3 regions of the Tepidibacter sp. Z1-5 genome follow, and region 3 is predicted to be linked to each of the others. Evidence: riboswitches for the same ligand, from Rfam matches in the RefSeq annotation. Region 3 holds a riboswitch; each other region holds the start of a gene.

Region 1 (6,673 bases), on a different contig from region 3:
TAGATAATGCATACTCAATGACTAAAACAACTGCCGATTGCTTAGGATTATCTTCAAAAGAAGTATTAGTAGCCTCTACTGGTATAATAGGTCTTCCACTTCCTATGAATATTATTACTCCTGGGATTAAAGATGCATGTGCTCAAATCTCATATACTGGAGGAGACTTAGCAGCTGAAGCTATAATGACTACTGATACTTTTACTAAAACTTTAACTGTAGAATTAGATATAGATGGTGAAAAAATATTAATAAGTGGTATAGCTAAAGGCTCTGGAATGATTCATCCTAATATGGCTACTATGTTAAGCTTTATAGTAAGCAATGTAAATATATCTAAAGATATGCTATCAAGTGCACTAAAAGAAAGTGTAGATGATTCATATAATATGATTTCTGTAGATGGGGATACTAGTACTAATGATATGGTTATAGCCATGGCAAATAAAACTGCTAACAACTCTATTATAGATTCAAAAGATGATAATTTTATAAAATTCAAAGAAGCTTTAGATTTTGTAAATAAAGAGCTTGCTAAAATGATAGCAAAAGATGGAGAAGGTGCTACAAAGCTTTTAGAAGTTTCTTTAAATAATGCTAAGACTCTAAAAGATGCTAAATTATGTGCTAAATCTGTTATATCTTCTAGTTTAGTAAAATCAGCATTTTTCGGAGAAGATGCCAATTGGGGAAGAATAGTATGTTCTTTAGGTTATTCTAATGCAGAATTTTCTCCAGAAAAAATAGATGTGTTTTTTCAAAATAAAACAGGAACTATACAGCTTTTCAAAAATGGAAAAGGAATTTCTTTTGATGAAGAATTAGCAAAGAATATATTGAGCCAAGAACATATAAATATAATTATAGACTTAAAAGATGGTCAGTATTGTGCAACTGCTTGGGGATGTGATTTAAGTTTTGATTATGTGAAAATTAATGCTTCTTATAGATCATAATACGGTAATATTTTCTTATCAGGTAGTGCAAATAAAAAACTTAGCTGTATTAAATACAGCTAAGTTTTTTATTACATACTCTTAATTTAATTTAAATATTTGTATGATTTCTTCAAGCTCTCTTGACATATTTGCTAATTCTTCTACCGATCTAGTTATTTCTTCTATAGTTGCAGATTGTTCTTCACTTGAAGCAGCTACTTCTTCTGTGTTTGCTGCTGATTCTTCTGAAATAGACTCTATTTCATCTACTAGATTCACAATATTTTCTGCATTTTTATTTACTTCTAGTATATTTTTGTTTGCTATATCTAATTTATCTTTTGTTAAATCGAATCCTTGTATTATTTCTTTTAAAGAAATTCCTACTTCTTTTACAACTAATTCTCCTTTTTCAGTTTCTTTATTACCTTCTTCCATTGATACAAGAGCTTTTTTAGTATTTTCTTGAGTTTTATTTATTAATTTTTTTATATTATCTGATGATTTAATTGATTCTTCAGCAAGTTTTCTTATTTCATCCGCTACGACTGCAAACCCTCTTCCAGATTCACCGGCTCTAGCAGCTTCAATCGCTGCATTAAGTGCAAGTAAATTTGTTTGATCTGCTATATTATTTATAACTTGTACTATATTTCCTATTTCATCAGATGTTTTTTCAAATTCATTCATTATATTAGATGTATAATTTACACTATCTTTAATTGCATTCATCTGTTTTATCATATTATCCATTTTTTCTCTACCATCTAATGCTAATTCACTTGTATTATCTGCATTATCTACTACATCATTAATTTCATCATTAATTTTTTCTATATTACAAACTACTTCTTTTATATTATTTGAAACTAATGTTGTTGATTTAACTTGTTTTTCTGCTCCATTTGCTACATCTTGAGTTGACATAGCTATTTGCTCTGAAACTGCGGAAGCCTGCTCAGCTGCTGAGAATAGTTGCTGAGAATATGATGATACATTCAGTGCAACATCTTGAATTTTGCTTGTTATATTCCTTAAATTATTTATCATTTTATTAAAGCTATCTGCTAATACTCCCACTTCATCTTTACTTTGAATATTTATATCTTGCGTTAAATCCCCATTTGAAACTTTATCTGCTACTTCAACAAGTGTTTTTAATGGATTTGTTATCTTTTTTATTAATAAAGCTATTATAATTCCTCCAACTATAAAAGAAATAATTGCTATAATTATAGATTTAACCAAGAGCATTTTTAATGCATTATTTATATGTTTCATAGATATACCTATATCTACAGCTCCTATATGTATTCCATCTTTATACAAAGGAACCAATACATCATAAACTTCTTCTCCTTGATAATTATATTTAGATGAATACGCCTTACCTTCAATAGCTGCAGTTTTACTTCCTTCATCATTTAACTCTATTCCTATTCTCTCTTTATTACTATGAGCCACTGCTTTTAAATTTTTATCTATTACAAGAGCATATGCAATATCTTCTTGATTTGCTATTCTTTCAACTTTTTTTTGAATATCCATTGATGATTTTAATTCTTCTATTTTATTGGCTAATATTCCCACTTGAATAAAACCACCATTTTCTAAAGCTACAGCTCCATATTTATAATAATCATCTGAATCCTCACTTTTTCTTATTTCTTCAATTACTTCTTTTTTTTCTCCTCTTATTATAGCTTGTACAGCACTATCTTCTGGATAGCCCTCTCCTACATATTCTTCAAAATTTGAATATAATGTTATTCCTTTTGAATCCTGTATGTTTATCTCTGATACTCCTGTAAGCTCTGCTATTTTGACTAAAAGTTCATTGGATATATTAGGATTTTGACCTATAATTTGACCTACAGTTTTTATTTTATCTGTTAAAAGAGATTCTATCTGATTTAAAGCTAAATTAGTAGTTTCAATTTCATTAGCCATAGCTTCGACTAACTCCATACCCATTTTTTCCGTTTCGTTTATCATTTCTTTTTTTATACTACTTAAAGAAACTCCAGCTAATATTGATATTGTTACTAAAAATACAATCAAAGTCGTTGTTATAATTTTAAATGATATAGAATTATTTCTAAATTTTAATATTTTCTTCATATTTCATCCTCCCAATATTATATCTTTTCTTTTTATGTTTTTAATTAGTACTTGCATTTTATTTTAAAATCAGCACTTCACACCTAAATCACATTATATTTCGACATTTTTTTTAAACACTTTAATGTTTTTAAAATATTAATTATAATTTTTTTAAAAAATTATATTCTTCATTTCTAAAATTCAAAATCAAGCACACTTATTTTGTTAAAAAACAAAAGATGCCTATGATTATAGACACCTTTACTTTAACATTTTTTAATATAATATTTATATTATATGCTTGGGCAAACTGGCAATCATAGGATTTTATAATCCCTTAGACCCATATCTTTGCGTCCTTATCTTTCGATAAGTTTGCTAGTATCGTCATACATTCACTTTTTATTTCATTTCAAAATTACAACTTCACCTTTAAATTGTATCACATTTTGGCATAATTCCCCACGTTTTTTTATTACTTTTAACGTATTTTTAACATTAATTATCTATATTTTTTAAATTATACTATTTTTTTTCAAGCATACCACTTTTTGATAAAAATTTTTTAATTTTTTTAAGTCCATCTATGTCTGAATCCTTTATTTCAGGATTAAAATCATACCAATTATACATCTGTTTTACATCTTCTCTTGAAAGTCCAGTTTCCTGTAAAGTTATCTTAAAGGATTCTTCTAAATTATTCTCTATATACTCAACACTATTTTTTTGAACCTTTAAAAATTTCTCCACAATTTGTGGATGCTCTTTTACTATTTTATCACTCTCTACAACTACAATAGTCCCATCAATTAGATTTTCTCCAGTTGTAACTATTTTAGCTCCACCTTTTATAGCTTTTAAAGCTGCTGGTCCTGCTACCAGTGCTGCATCTAATTGAGAATACCTACCTTCTTAATTTTTTCATACAATATATATAAGTTCATTGTATACAAATGTTTTTAAAACCCTTGTTCCTTTAACCACGCTTCTGCTTCTTGTAAAGTATTAACAATTTTAGGCTCTAAATTATTTTTAGCTTCTTCTAAATGATCTTTTTTTTCTATATGCCCACCTACTACTAAAACCACTTTTACTAAATTATTTTGTGCAAGCCACTCATTATGTTTTTTTATTTCTTCTTCTATTAAAGAAATTTTATAATAAACAGCATTATTGCATATAGCAAAGGGTTCTCCTTTTAATAAAGGTATAACTTTTTCTTCATACAATTTATGAAAAAGCTTAAAATTATCTTTTTGCCATACACCAGAAGGCTTTTCATATACTATATTCCTTTTTGTATCTACCATTACATAACTATGTCCATTCAAAAAATCTAGATAAAATTCTTTTACGTTATTTTCTTTATTGTTCATTACTTATTCACCTTATAAATTCTGTAATTTTTTTATACATTACTAAATGATTTACCTTTTTCTCTTAAAAACTTTTCATCAATAAGCATAACTTTTAAATCTTTCTGTGTCATCTTTTCTTCGAACGCTTTATCTATTCTATTAATTCTTATCCCTATGTATCCTCACCTATATTTTAAATCATACCAGAACATTAGTTCTTTAAAAATATAATAGTTATCCTTGGAGGTATTTTATGTATACTAATGATCAACTTCAAATAATTATAAATTCTTTAGACTTTTCAATTGATAGATTAGAAAATCATCTAAAGTATAGTTCTAACTATCTGTAAATTGAAGAAAAGAAAGATATACAATCTGCTATTAAAGATTATAAACAAATACAATTAAAAGCAGAGTGTGTTTTAGAAAATAATGAGATTGTAAAAAATTTAGGAAATAATGTTTAAAAGATAGCTTTTTATAAACTACTTTTATCATTATCTCTATTTTCTTTCATTATATTCAAAGTTTCCAACAAACACTCACCTTGTGTTCCATAATTATTTATATAATGATATACCATTTGTTCTAAATATGCCAATTCATCCTCATCTAAAGTATTAGCATTATTTATTAGGTTAGAAATTCCACTAAATATAGAAAAATCTACTCCTGCATTTACATCTTTCATGTCAATACCTCCCTATATTTATTACCTATAGTAGTATTGACTTGTTTAAGGTATATATACATGGAAATATGAGATTATGCTTTAGTATTTGATTTTCCTGCAGGATTAGTCATTCCGTAAAGCCCAGAATTAGTTAAATTATTATAAACATACTTTGTTGGTATAAGCCATACTTTTCCTGTTCCTCTAAATACATTTAATAATCCTTCTCCACTAGTTGCAGAACCTATTAATGATTTAGAAGATGTTTCAACTGTAAAATTAACATTTCCAGTTCTGAGTATAGCAAAGTTTCCATCCACCTTTAATGTTTCATTATTTAATTCATACTCTATTATTTCCTCTTTAGGTACAGGTACTTCAAGAACTACAAGACCACTTCCATAAAGTTTAGTTTGAAAAAGTCCCTCTTGACCAAGTAGTGCTGATGATACATTTTTTTGCATAGCTGCTCCAACTTCTACAGTATCTTCACAAGCATAAAACACTCCATCATCAACAATAATCTCTTCATTTTCAAGTTCCACAATCACATAGTGACCAAAACTAGGTTCTAAATAAATTTCTCCTGTTCCTGAATATTTTGGTTTAAATGTTGTTTCTCCTGTCACGCTTCCTTTTAAGAACTTTTTACCAAGCCCCATAATTCCTCCGATTTTATTATTCATTTCTATATTACCTTTTAAATAACTTAAAGCTCCTCCTTCTAACCTAATTTGAGTATTATTTAAAGTTATTTTCACTTGTCTAAGTTTAATATTTGAATCTTTCATAAAAGATAACATTATTGCACTTGATACATTACTTCCCCCTCTTAATTCTTCAAATTCTAAAATTTCAATAGATACATTTTCATTATCCATTGTTTCTATTACTTTAATATTATTTTCATTATTATTAATATTAGCTTTCATAAATCTGCCCCCTTATTTTTTCAAATAGTTCTACATAACATTTTATTTATTATATCACAAAACATTAATACTATTATTTTTTCATATAATACATCTGTATCAAAACAACTTATAAAGTTATATATTATTTCCTGAGAAATATTTATTTATTATTCTTAATTTTTCGAATATTCTTAGTTATAGTTCTATATTTACCTAAAGTAGCTACCAGGTTGCCCTAATCTTCTTTTCATATTTCCCAATCCAATTTTTAAAGATAATCTTATCTAGATCCCAGTCAGCTGTGCTATCATTATCTATCTTCCAAGTTTCTCTTTCTTCGTCCTCTACTTTTAAAACCATATCTGACAATCTATAAAAATGTAGTAAAAAATAGCAAGATTATATTAAATGATTTGTCTCAATCAGATTTGTCAAAATCAACTGGATTAAGCGAAGAAGCTATACAAGGACATAAATGTAATTGTATTCACCCAAGTAGAAAAGACTTAGATAAGTTTTTGATTTAAATTATATATGTTCTAATGGATATTCTAAATTTTTATATTGATTTTTTTAATAAAATATCTAAATAAATATATAAATACTACAAATATATACTCGTTTGTTAATCCTTTATAAAATTTAAAACTAATTTAAAGGTTTTTGAGTTTTTCTATCTAATTAT
Region 2 (6,673 bases), on a different contig from region 3:
ATAGAATATCTTCACAGACATGATAAAAGTATAGTTAATCAAAGAGAAATAGGTACCGATTCTAAGTCGTTTTCAGATGCTTTAAGAGCATCTTTAAGACAGGATCCTGATGTAATATTAGTTGGAGAGATGAGAGATTTAGAAACAATATCAATAGCTCTAACAGCAGCAGAAACAGGACACTTAGTATTTTCAACACTTCATACTATAGGTGCTGCTAAAACTATAGATAGAATAATAGATGTTTTTCCATCACATCAACAGGATCAAATATTAGTACAATTATCTGCAGTTCTTGAAGGGGTTGTATCTCAACAATTGATTCAAAAAGAGGATGGCAGTGGAAGGATTGCAGCTCTTGAGGTGATGATAGCAACTACGGCAATAAGAAATCTTATAAGAGAAGGTAAAACACATCAAATACAAACATCCATACAAACAGGGACAAAATTTGGAATGCAGACTATGGATAATGAACTAAGGAACTTATATTTGAAAGGAATTATATCGAAAGAATCATTATTAACTTATGCAGTAGATAAGGATATGGTCAGTAGATATATATAGGGGGTGAATATATTGCCCAATTATAAATACAGTGCTATAGATAAATCGGGTAAGAAGATTGAGGGAAAGTATACAGCGAATTCAAAAGAAGAAGTTTTGTCAATGCTAAGGCAAAATAATTACTATCCTATGAAAGTAGAAGAAGATAAAGGAAGTAAAGAGATAAGAATTGGAGATTATTTTAAAAAAATAAAAACGAAGGATATAGCGATTTTTTGTAGACAGTTTTATACACTATTAAATGCAGGTATTACAATAATAAGTTGTTTAGATATTTTGAAACTTCAAACTGAAAATAAAAAATTAGCAAAAGTTATTGGAGATGTTCATGATGATGTTCAAAAGGGACTTACATTCTCCGAAAGTCTTAAAAAACAAAAGGATGTATTCCCAGAACTACTTATTAATATGGTAGAAGCCGGGGAAGTAAGTGGTAACTTAGATGTAATAATGGAAAGAATGTCTTTTCATTATGAAAAAGAAAATAAAATTAATAACAAGATAAAGGGTGCTATGGCATATCCTATAATATTAAGTATAGTAGCAGTTGGGGTAGTAACATTTTTATTAACATTTGTTATGCCGACTTTTGTAGGAATGTTTGAAAGTAGTGGAGTTGAACTACCTCTTCCAACTAGAATACTTCTTAGCATAAGTAATGGTATAAAAAACTATTGGTATATTTATTTGTTGACACTTTTTGTCGGAATATATGGTATAATAAAGTATGCTAAAAGTGAAAGTGGGAAAATGTTAATAGGGATTATAAATTTCAGAATACCTATAGTTAAAGGAGTAACACAAAAGATAATTACATCAAGATTTACAAGAACATTATCTACATTATTATCAAGTGGAGTACCTTTAATACAGGCACTTGAGATTGTAGCAAAGATTGTAGGAAATATAATTGTAGAAAAAGGAATACTTGAAGCTAAAGAAGAGGTTAGAAAAGGTATAGACCTTGCAAGTCCTCTTGAGAAGATAGGAGTATTTCCACCGATGGTTACTTCTATGATAAAAATAGGAGAAGAATCAGGCTCGCTTGATGAAATACTTGAGAAGACAGCTGATTTTTATGATGAAGAACTAGAAACAGCATTGGGGCAAATAACGACGTTGATTGAGCCGATTATGATTGTTGTTATGGGTGGTATAGTTGGATTTATAGTTATAGCTATGATAATGCCTATGTTTGATATGATGAATACGATACAATAATATATGGGAACTGTGAAGTATTTTCTGTAGTTGGGCACCTGGAAGATATGGAGTTAGTGGTGCAACCGACCGCCAAGTATTGAGCAGAAATTGTTTGATTATTTGGCTTTAGTTTTATCTAGAGAGAGGTTAATCGAAAAATGAACCTTATTAAAATACCGCTACTTAGTCAATGTTTTAATAATACTAAGGCTGAGCCTTATGAAATATATTAAAACTTCTTAAACTCCCTTACGGTCAGACAAAAGAAGTTTTTAACATATATTTCAACGTCTCAACCTAAGTATCATAGTAAAATATTAACCCAAAAGTAGCTAACATTTTAATAAGTCTCATTTTTAGGAGTTGTGGTAGATGAAAATATAATAATTTTATTTGAAAGGAGGTGAAAATATGTTAAGAGCTATTCAAAAGAAATTAAAGAATAAAAAAGGTTTTACTTTAATAGAGTTAATTATAGTTATTGCAATATTAGGAATTTTAGCAGCTTTAGCAATGCCAAGGCTTGGAGGGATAACAAATGATGCAAGAAGACAGGCTGATATTACTAATGCTAAAACAATAGCAGATTCAGTTGCTGTATTGATAGCACAGGGAGAAATAGATGTACCTGCAGCAACAGCATCTACTATTACAGTAGGTGCAGCTAGCCCTGCTGGGGATCAAGCGGAGTTAGAAAATTATCTTCAAACTGTACCTACACCACAGATGTCTAATGCAGGTGCGAATTTTGTAGTTACGATAAGCACTGCTGGAGATATTACTGTAACTGATGGAACAGCTGCAAATGTTGCTTTCCCAACACCAGCAGGAATATTTGCAAATTAATATAACAATATTAATATTTTATAATAGTGATTAGCCCATGGCTAATCACTTCCTATTATTTTTAAAGGAGAAACTTATGAACTTCATAATTTTAACCCTAGGCCTTCTTATAGGCTCATTTTTAAATGTATGTATATATAGAATACCAATAAAAGAATCAATTTCATTTCCACCATCTCACTGTCCAAGATGCAGTACTAATCTAAAGCCCATCGACTTAATCCCAGTAATAAGCTTTATATGGACAAGAGGTAAATGTAGATATTGTAGTGAAAAAATATCTAGGAGATATCCTACTGTTGAATTACTAAATGCTTTAATTTATTTAATATTATATCTAAAATTTAGTATGTCCATTTTATTTATAAAATATGCAATTCTTTCAAGTATTCTTATAGTTATAAGCTTTATAGATTATGATCATCAGATTATACCTGATGAAATTGTAATATTTGGAATTATATCGAGTTTTATTATACATATAGTACATAATTTTAAAGGTGATTCTTTGAATGGATTAATAGGACTAATTATAGGTGGGGGATTGTTTTTAATTATTGCATTAATAACTAACGCTATGGGTGGTGGTGATATTAAGCTCATGGGGATGTTAGGATTTAGTTTGGGATATAAATATATTCTTTTAATAACTTTGTTATCTTTTATTATAGGGGCAGTTGTTTCATTGATATTAATATATCTTAAAATAAAAAGTAGAAAAGATTTCATTCCATTTGGGCCTTTTATAGCCATGGCAGCTTTTATAACAATCTGTTATGGAGATGAAATCATAAATTGGTATATACTCAAAACAATAAGCTAGATTAATGGGGGGAATAACTTGTTTAATGATAAAGTGTTGTCTATAGATATAGGAAGTAAAAATATAAGAATAGTAGTAGGAAAACAAAGTAAAAATAATGTATCAGTTGAAAAAGCTATGGAAATAGAAACTCCCTCTAACTCGTATAGAGATGGAAAGATATTTGATATAGAAAATTTAAAGTCAGTGATAAATAAATATATACATAGTGAAAAAATAAAAACTAAAAAGACAATTTGTACAGTTCAGAGTACATCAATCATCAATAGAGAAATAACACTACCTGTTGCTAAAAAAGAAGAAGAAATGGATACAATGGTAAAGTTTGAGATAGAACAGTATTTACCTATTATGTTTGATGATTATATAATAGAATACAAAATCTTAGAGACTTTTATGGAAGAAGATATTAAAAAAGGAAGAATAATTGTTGCGGCACTTCCGAAAACAATAGCAGAAGATTATTTGAAGTTGATAAAAGAATTAAATTTAACTCCTGTAGCTTTAGATATGAATTCAAATGCTGTATCTAAATTATGTAAATCTAAGGTTACTATTAATGATGAAAATTCCAGTTTAGATAAAACTGTTGCTGTTATAGATATAGGACATAATCACATGAATTTAAATATGATTTCTAACGGGATATTAGAATTTAGTAGAGTTATACCTGTTGGAAGTAATGAAATAGATATAAATATTGCAAATATGCTTAATATATCTTTAGAAGAAGCTGAAAAAAGAAAAATAGAAAATTCTAATTTAAACAATAACAATAGTCTTATTTCATTAGAAATGTTAAATGATGTAGTAAAAGACTCTGTTAATAATTGGATACAAGAAATTAGAAGATTATTTAGATATTATGAAAATACAAAAAGAGAAAATAAAATAGAAGAAATATATTTATATGGTGGAGGATCGGAGATTAAAGGATTAGAAGATCACTTTAAAAAAGAATTAAATATTGAAGCTGTAAAAATAGAAAAAATGTCTAATATAAAGCTTGGTAAAGAAGCAGAAGATATAAATCTGAATCAATATTTAAACTGCATAGGATCAATTATACGAAAGTAGGTAGATGGTTATGAGAGATTTTAACTTTTTTTCACCATATATAAATCAAAATAAAAAATCAAAGAATAATAATATATTAATAATTTCAAGCATAATTATATTAATTATATCTATGGGTGGATTTACGGTATATACAAATATGAAAATTAAAAAATTAGAAAAAGAAAAATCAAAGTATGAAGATTATTTAAATTCAGAAAAAGTAGTTAAAGAGCTAGCTAAAGTGAATGAGAAAAAAACAAAAACAGAAATCATGAAAAAATACTATAATGAAGTAAGTGATATTAACATAGAAATGAATAAGGCAGATAAAATCAATACTATGTTAATGGATAGGATATCTTCAAAACTACCTACAGATTTATTTTTAAAGTCTATGAGTGTAGATGGAATAAATGTAAATATACAGGGAGTAGGAATGAATAGAACATCTATAGGAGAGCTTGAATATAATTTAAAGCAATTAGATATATTTAATTCTGTACATATATCTAATATAAGCAAAGAATCGGATGAATCTGAGAACTTCACATTTGCCTTAAAGTGCACCTTGAAAGGCGGTGAAAGGTAGTGAAATTAAGTAAAAGAGAAAAAATTATGTTAATAGTGTTAGGGTTAATGCTTATTATAGGAGGATATTATAAATTTATATTAAGCCCACATTTTACAAAGCTTGATAATATTGAGCAAGAGGTAATAGATAAAAAAGCTGAGGTTGAAAGAGTCAAATTAGAAATATCTAAGAACAATCCAGTATATAAAAACTTTAAAATTATAAATGCTAAGATAAAGTCTATGACAAAACCTTTATTCCCAAGTATAAATCAAGAAAAAATAATAGTGATTCTAGATGAAATGCTTAAAGAATCGAACTTAGAAGGGAATTCGATTAGTTTTTCTGAGATAGATATTAATGAAATTGATGTAAAAAAAGAAGAAAAAAAAGATAAAGATTATTTAATCAAAAGTCTATCAGAAGAATATAAAGGTAATAAAAAAGTAAAGAATGATGAAGCAAATAATGAAGATCAAGAAGAAAATTCAAACGAAACTGAAAAAATGACTGCAACAATTAGTTATAAAGGTAAATATAAAGATTTAATCAGTTTTTTAGAAAGAATAGAAACCTACGATAAAAAGATACTTATAAATAATATTTCAGTATCTAAATCCAAAGAAAACAATACAGATGAAGAAGGAATTGTAACTAAGGAAAATAGCATAACAGGAAGTATTGCATTAGATTTTTACTCTGTTCCCAAAATTCATGAACAGGACGAAGAGTATTTAACGTGGGATTTTGATAATGGATATGGAAAAGATGATCCGTTTGTTCCTTTTAGTGGATATTCTGAATATAATGAAAATGATAATGTTGTAAATAATGACTTTATTATGACTGTAAAGCCTATATCTTCAGATTTACCTACTGTGATAATGGGAAGGGCTATGGATAAGTTAGGTAGAAGCTATGTATACGCAGATAATCAAAACTTTGAAAATGTAGAATTCCAAATAATTCAAGTTGATAAAAAATATTATTACAAATATAAAACACAAGGAGAATCTTATCCTAAAGATTATGAAAATGATATGATAGAATTTGATCCACAGGGAACTACTGTAAATCTTAATATTATAAGTAATAAAAGGAATAGCACTGAAGATACTAGTGGTATAAATCTATCTTTAATTAACAAAACAAATTTAAAATTAAATGTAAATGTTGATTATGAAGATACTAAAAATCCTAGAGTAAAAGTAGTTAATAAGCATGGATCTGTTAAGGTGATAAAATGATAAAATCTAATAAGGGCTTGACATTGGTTGAACTTATTGTCAGTTTAGCGATACTTGGAATCATTTTGGTTCCATTATCGTCTTTTTTTGTAAATACAATAAAAGTAAATAAGAGTTCAGAAAACCAGATGATTGCAAATCAGTTAGCACAAAAGTATATGGAGCGGGTTAAATTTTCTGATTTGGATAATTCGGATTCGGAAAATATAGTGCTTCCAGATGAAGAAATAATAGAAGATGATAATTATAAGAGTTTTGAAATAAAAAAAATAGTTCAGGAATATGAACAAAATAACAAGCTTGTTAAGATTACAATAAAAGTTAAAAAGAAAAATGATAATCATGATTTAGTTGAGC
Region 3 (6,673 bases):
TAACAGAAGAAAATTTAAATTCTTTATTCGATAAAATAAAAAAATTAAGTAATGAAGATATATTAGTTCTTGCAGGTAATGCTCAAAAAAGTGTTCCAAGAGATATATATGCTCAAATACAGAATATATGTATTGAGAATAATGTAAAAGTAGTTGTAGATACTACTGGTGAAGCGTTGTTGAATACTTTGAAGAACAAACCTTTTTTAATAAAGCCAAACATCCATGAACTTATCGAAGTGCTAAATGTAAATATAGATAATATAGATGAGACTATACACTATGCAAAAAAGCTTGTAAATATGGGTGCACAAAATGTAATAATATCAATGGCTGGTGATGGAGCATTACTTATATGTGATGAAGGTGTATATAAAGCTACAACTCCAAATGGAGAGGTTAAAAATTCTGTTGGAGCAGGAGATTCTCTTATAGCTGGTTTTTTAGCTAGTTATTATGAGGAAAAAGACATTTTAAAAGCTTTTAAGCTTTCAGTAGCAACTGGTAGTGCAACTGCATTTTCTCTGGATCTATGTATAAAAAAATATGCTTTGAGTTTGCTAAATCAGGTTGATATAAAAAAAATAAGCTAAAGAAAAATTAAAAAAATAGTATTATTATAGATTTAATAAAACTTGAAAATTTATATAAAAAGATAGCAAAATTAGAAACAGAAGAAGATAAAGTGTGGCAAGAATTTGAATCTATAATGGATAAATATTTTGAAGATGATGAAGAATTTCCAAAGTTTGAGAAATTACTAGGAGAAGAGATAGAAAAATTTAATGAAGAACAAATTAAAGAATTAAAAGATTTATATTCAAAAATTCTAGTATACGAAAAAGATAAGAATTACAGAAAAGCAGATTTACTTTGGGAAGAATTTGGTAGATAGATTTTATAGAGTTGAAGAGTCTAGACATAGACAATCAGGAGAAATTGGATTAGGGTTATCAATTGTAAAAAATATATTAGAACTTCATGGCAGTGAATATGGAGTAGAAAATACTGATTCTGGAGTAATATTTTATTTTACATTATAAAAAGTCTTTTTAGATATATGTATTATATGATATAATAAGTATAAATACAATAGATTAAAGAGATAGTTTTACTGATAATAGCAAACTTGTTGAAAGACAAGGACGCAAAGCTATAGGGCCTTCCTCAGAAATGAAATGGCAGCCAGCTACCAAAGGAAACTTTTATTATTATCAATAAAGCTTTTTCTCGAAATGGCAAACTTATTGAAAGATAAGGACGCAAAACTATAGGGCCTTCCTCAGAAATGAGATGGTAGCCAGCTATCGAAGGGAGAGTTTTTTATGTTAAAAAAACTATTTGCAATAATATATATAATATCTATATTTTTTATAAGAGAAAACGTTATATTCGCTGATAACAGCCCATTTGATTTATCTAGTATTAATCAAGGGATTATTGAAGTTAAGTATGAATTAAATGCAAATGTAAAAACAAAAATGATGATTGAACATAATGGTCAAAAATATTACTATGATTTATTAACATCAGATGAAACTTTTCCATTACAAATGGGAAATGGTAAATATATGGTTGCTATTTGTGAACAAAAAGAAGGAAAACAATATGTAATAAAAAACCAAGAACGCTTTGAAGTTAAGTTACAAAATGAAAAAGAAGTTTATTTAAATAGTAATCAAGTAATTTCTTGGGATGAGAGTAATTCGGCAGTACAATTAGCAAAAAAACTTACTGAAGGAACGAATGACGACGAAGAAAAAGTTAGTATTATTCATGATTATATAGTAAAAAATATACAATATGATTCAGGCAAATATGCATCTTTAGATAAAACGTATTTACCAAATGTAGATGATATTTTACAAAGTAAAAAAGGAATATGTTATGATTATGCTTCTTTATTTGCAGTAATGCTTAGAAGTGTAGATGTTCCGACTAAATTAGTAAAAGGATATAAAGATGATATTTCAGAATATCATGCATGGAATGAAGTATATGTAAATAATAATTGGGCAACAGTAGATTGCACCTATGATACAGCTTTATATGCAGGAAATTTAGGAACAGAAATAGTTAAAGATTCAAATCAATATAGAACTGAAAAAGTATATTAAATATTTCGAATAAAGAGGAGCGTTCAACTTGAATAGCTTCTTTCTTTATTAAAAAAATCACGATATGACAAAAAAATAAAATAAATGACAAAATAAAACAAAAATCACTTGACAATTATCTGGATTTTTATTATTATTTAATTACAAATGATTTATATAAGGTTTGGAAGAAACGAAAATAGCTTCTGAATTTAAATCATATGGAACAAAAAATTAAAATATGAATAATATCGTAGATAGCAATTAAAGACAACAGTCTATTATTGTTTAAGCTTTAACTGCTCTACGACAAAAGTACCTATTTTTTATTAAGGTGATTTTGTCGTGGAGCAGTTTTTTTGTTCCCTACAAAATATTATGAAAGGAGGCTTTTATTAAAATTGAGGATTTTTAATAAAAAAAGAATATCTATTTTAACTGTACTTGCTTTAATAGTTCAACTGCATGTACCGTATTTTACAGGAATAGTATTTGCAGAAGATACTAGAGGATTATCGGTTAAGATAAAGGAAGAAATTATTACAGGAACAGAAACCTTTAATACAACAGGAAAAGCTACTGCTGAAAGTTGTCCACCAGGAGATGACTATAGCAAAAATGACAATTATATAAGAACATTGGACACCGTAGGATATACCATAGATTATAGTGTTAATCCTGAAGGTTATGTTGCTAAAAATTCTGTTTTAACAGCAACATTAAGTGCAGGTACAGATGGAAATCCTATTGTTGTTTGGGATTCAAATTTAAAAAATTTATACTTAGGGTTAACTATATCTAGTGATGGAAGAACACTTAAATACGATTTAGGCGATAAAAAAGGAGGAAATGCATATAGTTTTTCTCCTACGGCTAAAGTTTTAGGAACTTCTAAGAATGGGGAAAAGTTTAACTTAGATGTAACTTTTGCAGCTGATGATGTATCAAGTGTAAGTGACACTAGTAGAGATATAATTGTTTCAGCATTTCCAAAATTAGATTTAGGAGTTGATATATACAATTCAAGACCTGCATTGGGACCATCTGGAGAATTAGGACTTGTAGTTTATTCTACTATAGATGTATTAATAAAGGATGGAAAGGGTAGCGAATCTGTAAATGAGGACTTAAATTTTGATGTTGACTTATCCCAGCTTAGAAGCCTTGGAATGAACCCTAAAATTTATGATTTCTCTTTAGATGAAAAAGCAGTAGCACCACATGGTGATTATGGATGGATTCATTGGCATACTAAAAGACCTTATGGAAAAGGTGGAGGAGATAATAAAGTAACAAGCTCTGGAACTTTTACTGCAAATCAATTCAGTCCAGGAGATGATGTAAATATAACTATATCAGATGCAGATTTAAGTGGAAATCATACTCCTATTCAAAATGCAGATGGAAGTACAATAGCTTTAGATGATAAGTATGTAGTTTGTGGTACTCTTGCTCTGTGGATACCGGGTGATGAAATACCTGTTGAAGATACAGAAATTGAAATTTCTTATAAAAACTTTGATCCTAATGCAATAAGTGGACAATCAAATTTTGGAACTGAAATTGAACCGATTTCCAATAATACAGATAGAACAACTATTAGAAGACCAGTAGGAATAGCAGGAGCAACCATCGATGAATGGTATGAAGAAACTATAGGTGGAAAACTTTCTGGTGAAGATGAAATTTGGGACCATGATGGTGTTATTTTATCAGGAGGTAAATTTAATACACATATAAGATTTTGGAATACAGGTTTATTCCCTTTTAATGATGCTATTGTAGTAAATAAATTTGATCCGAACTTAGTTGATTTAGTCGAAAAATCTCCAGGAATTGCTCACACTTTAAGAACAAGTGGAATAGATCCAAATGATATTATTGTTGAATATGGAGTTGGAGGAGCAAATGGGGATTCGGGATATGATGATTGGATTGAGATGAGGAATTCAACAGGAGATGATTCTGATTCTACTGGAGGATGGTATGAAAATATAAATGATGCTCCGGGAGCTATTACAAAAATACGCTTTAAAACTAGAACGGGAATAGTTCCTGTTAAAGGACAAATAGAATTATTAATACATATGAAAGCAAAAAATAATCCTATAGGCACAAATATTCCAAATTTCTTATCTGTAAAAGCTAATGAAATTGATACTGGAAAATGGAAGCATACGTCTTACAATCCTGATAATAATACACCACCTAAAGATAGCCAGTCAGATAGAGCTCTTCTTACTGGTGTAAAAGCTCGTATTGAATTAAAATCTAGTAAAGATACTGTTAGTGTAGGAGACACAGCAACATATACATTATCTTCTTCTCTTACATCAAAAGGAAATGATGGAACAGCAGAAGATGTAGTGATAACAACTACACTACCAAAAGGATTAGATTATGTTTCAGGATCAGCTAAGAAAAACCTATTAATTCCTGGGGATGAACCTCAGATTATAAAAAATCCAGATGAAACTACAACTTTAATTTGGAATCTAGGAGATAGGCAGATTAATACTATGGTAGAGGTTATATCCTTTGATGCTAAAATTGATTATGAGGTTGAAAACTTAACTAGTTTAAATACCATAGCAACAATTAGCACACCTCTAGATGTTACGAAAGAATCCTTTAGAACATCTCAAAAAAGCATAGTCATAAGTAATAGTAGAGCTTGGGGAATAAGTAAAAGAGCGGATGTTGAAGAAGTTGAGATTGAAGAAGATTTATGTTATACACTAAGATATTTCCAAAGAACAGATAAAACATTAAAAAGTTTTGAGTTTATAGAAGTACTTCCATACAATGGAGATGGAAGAATACCAAATACAAGCTTTAGTGGTGATTACGGATTAAAGAGTATTTCAGGGAGCTATGGAGAAACATTCTTAGTGACAGACGAATCCCCAGAAAGTATAAATCAAGACCCTAAAGTTGGAGGCACTACATGGAGTCCAATAGGGACAATTGATGATAAAAATGTAACTGCAATTAAAATTTTAGTACCAGAGTTTCCAAATAATCAACCTACTAGGGAAATAAAACTTATTTTAAATCCTACTGAAAATAAAGGTGGAGATATATATACAAATAAGTTTACTGGTAGAGTTAGTGATATTGATGCACTAGTTGAATCCAATAATGTAAGCATAAAAGTTGTAAGCAGTAGTGTAGATGGATTAGTTTGGAAAGATTTAAATGAGAATGGAAAAGTAGATCCAGATGAAAAAGGAATTTCGAATGTAAAGGTAGAGATTTTAGATGATAGTGAAACTGTAATAGAAACAAAAACTACAGATGAAAACGGAAAATATACATTTGGAAATTTAAAATCAGGAAACTATAAGGTGCAAATAGAAGATGAGTCTTTAAAGAATTATAATCAGACTTATGAATATGATGGAAGTTTAGACCAAGTTGTTACGATAAGCCTTAGTAAGAAACAAAAGTTAACAGATATCAACTTTGGGTATAAACAAAATGAAGGAAAATTGGAAGTAAGATATTTAGAAAAAGGAACAGATAACGAATTATTGCCAAAGGAAGAATCTACAAAGTCAGTAGGAGAAAATTATAAAACAGAGAAGAAAGAAGTAGAAGGTTATAAATTTGTGAATGTAGATGGATCAGAAAATGGAAAGTATGTAGAAGGAAAGACGGTAGTAACGTATTACTATGAAAAGCAAGATGAAGTTATTCCTGAAATAAAGAAAGGAAGAGTAGTTGTAATCCATAAATGGGGTGAAAAAGTACTCAAATTCGAAGATTTAGGAGAAGAAGAAGTTGGAACACAATATACTACAAATTCTTTAACAGAAGAAGAATATAAAGACTTTAAAGTGATAGTTCCTGAAAATAAAGATGGTAAATATGAAGAGGGAACTATAGAAGTAATTTACTATTATATAAACACTAATCCTAGTCGACCAGATATCGAAGAAAAGAAAATAGGAGAAGTAGTAGTGAAATATTTAGAAAAGAACACAGCTAAAAAATTAGTAGAAGAAGATTTATTAAAGGATGAAGTTGGAAAAAATTATAAAACACAAGATAAGCAAATAGATGGATATAAGTTAGTAGAAAAGCCATCAAATGCACAAGGACAATATATAGAAGGAAAAATAGAAGTAGTATATTACTATGAAAAAGAAATAGAAAAGCCAATTGAACCAGAAAAGAAAATAGGAGAAGTAATAGTAAAATACTTAGAAAAGAACACAAATAAAGAATTAGCAGAAGGAAACTTGTTAAAGGATGAAGTAGGAAAAGACTATAAAACACAAGATAAGCAAATAGATGGATATAAACTAGTAGAAAATACATTAAATACACAAGGACAATATATAGAAGGCAAAATAGAAGTAATATATTATTATGAAAAAGAAAGACCAAAGAAGAAAAAGAGAAAACCAAAAGAAGAAAAGATAGAAATTCCAAATCAAGAAATACCACAAGAAAAGTCAGAAGTCAAGGTAGATATTCCAGATGAAGAAGTACCGCAAGGAAAATTAGAAGTTGAAGTAGAAATTTCAGATGAAGAAGTACCGCAAGGAAAATTAGAAGTTGAAGTAGAAATT

Evidence for each region. A riboswitch is a leader RNA that binds a small molecule or an ion and turns the genes downstream of it on or off. The one in region 3 is predicted to bind cyclic di-GMP.
Region 1: it holds a riboswitch for cyclic di-GMP, as region 3 does, so the genes downstream of both, WJW32_RS02320 (methyl-accepting chemotaxis protein) here and WJW32_RS11255 (transglutaminase-like domain-containing protein) in region 3, are expected to answer to the same signal.
Region 2: it holds a riboswitch for cyclic di-GMP, as region 3 does, so the genes downstream of both, WJW32_RS09865 (type II secretion system protein) here and WJW32_RS11255 (transglutaminase-like domain-containing protein) in region 3, are expected to answer to the same signal.

What each region holds. Positions count from the first base shown of each region.
Region 1 is NZ_JBBMMD010000009.1:75,105-81,777, forward strand. Features, by position in the region: gene argJ (bifunctional ornithine acetyltransferase/N-acetylglutamate synthase) at 1-956, shown strand, start outside; gene WJW32_RS02320 (methyl-accepting chemotaxis protein) at 1,038-3,059, opposite strand; cyclic di-GMP riboswitch class I at 3,343-3,431, opposite strand; gene WJW32_RS02325 (hypothetical protein) at 3,567-3,791, opposite strand; gene WJW32_RS02330 (hypothetical protein) at 4,001-4,417, opposite strand; gene WJW32_RS02335 (hypothetical protein) at 4,880-5,092, opposite strand; gene WJW32_RS02340 (AIM24 family protein) at 5,167-6,006, opposite strand.
Region 2 is NZ_JBBMMD010000038.1:26,880-33,552, reverse strand. Features, by position in the region: gene WJW32_RS09875 (type IV pilus twitching motility protein PilT) at 1-567, shown strand, start outside; gene WJW32_RS09870 (type II secretion system F family protein) at 571-1,788, shown strand; cyclic di-GMP riboswitch class II at 1,785-1,868, shown strand; gene WJW32_RS09865 (type II secretion system protein) at 2,182-2,616, shown strand; gene WJW32_RS09860 (prepilin peptidase) at 2,693-3,439, shown strand; gene pilM (type IV pilus assembly protein PilM) at 3,458-4,516, shown strand; gene WJW32_RS09850 (PilN domain-containing protein) at 4,527-5,087, shown strand; gene WJW32_RS09845 (hypothetical protein) at 5,087-6,316, shown strand; gene WJW32_RS09840 (type IV pilus modification PilV family protein) at 6,313-6,673, shown strand, end outside.
Region 3 is NZ_JBBMMD010000046.1:44,795-51,467, reverse strand. Features, by position in the region: gene pfkB (1-phosphofructokinase) at 1-593, shown strand, start outside; gene WJW32_RS11265 (hypothetical protein) at 686-895, shown strand; gene WJW32_RS11260 (ATP-binding protein) at 885-1,043, shown strand; cyclic di-GMP riboswitch class I at 1,113-1,197, shown strand; cyclic di-GMP riboswitch class I at 1,228-1,312, shown strand; gene WJW32_RS11255 (transglutaminase-like domain-containing protein) at 1,326-2,117, shown strand; gene WJW32_RS11250 (MucBP domain-containing protein) at 2,498-6,673, shown strand, end outside.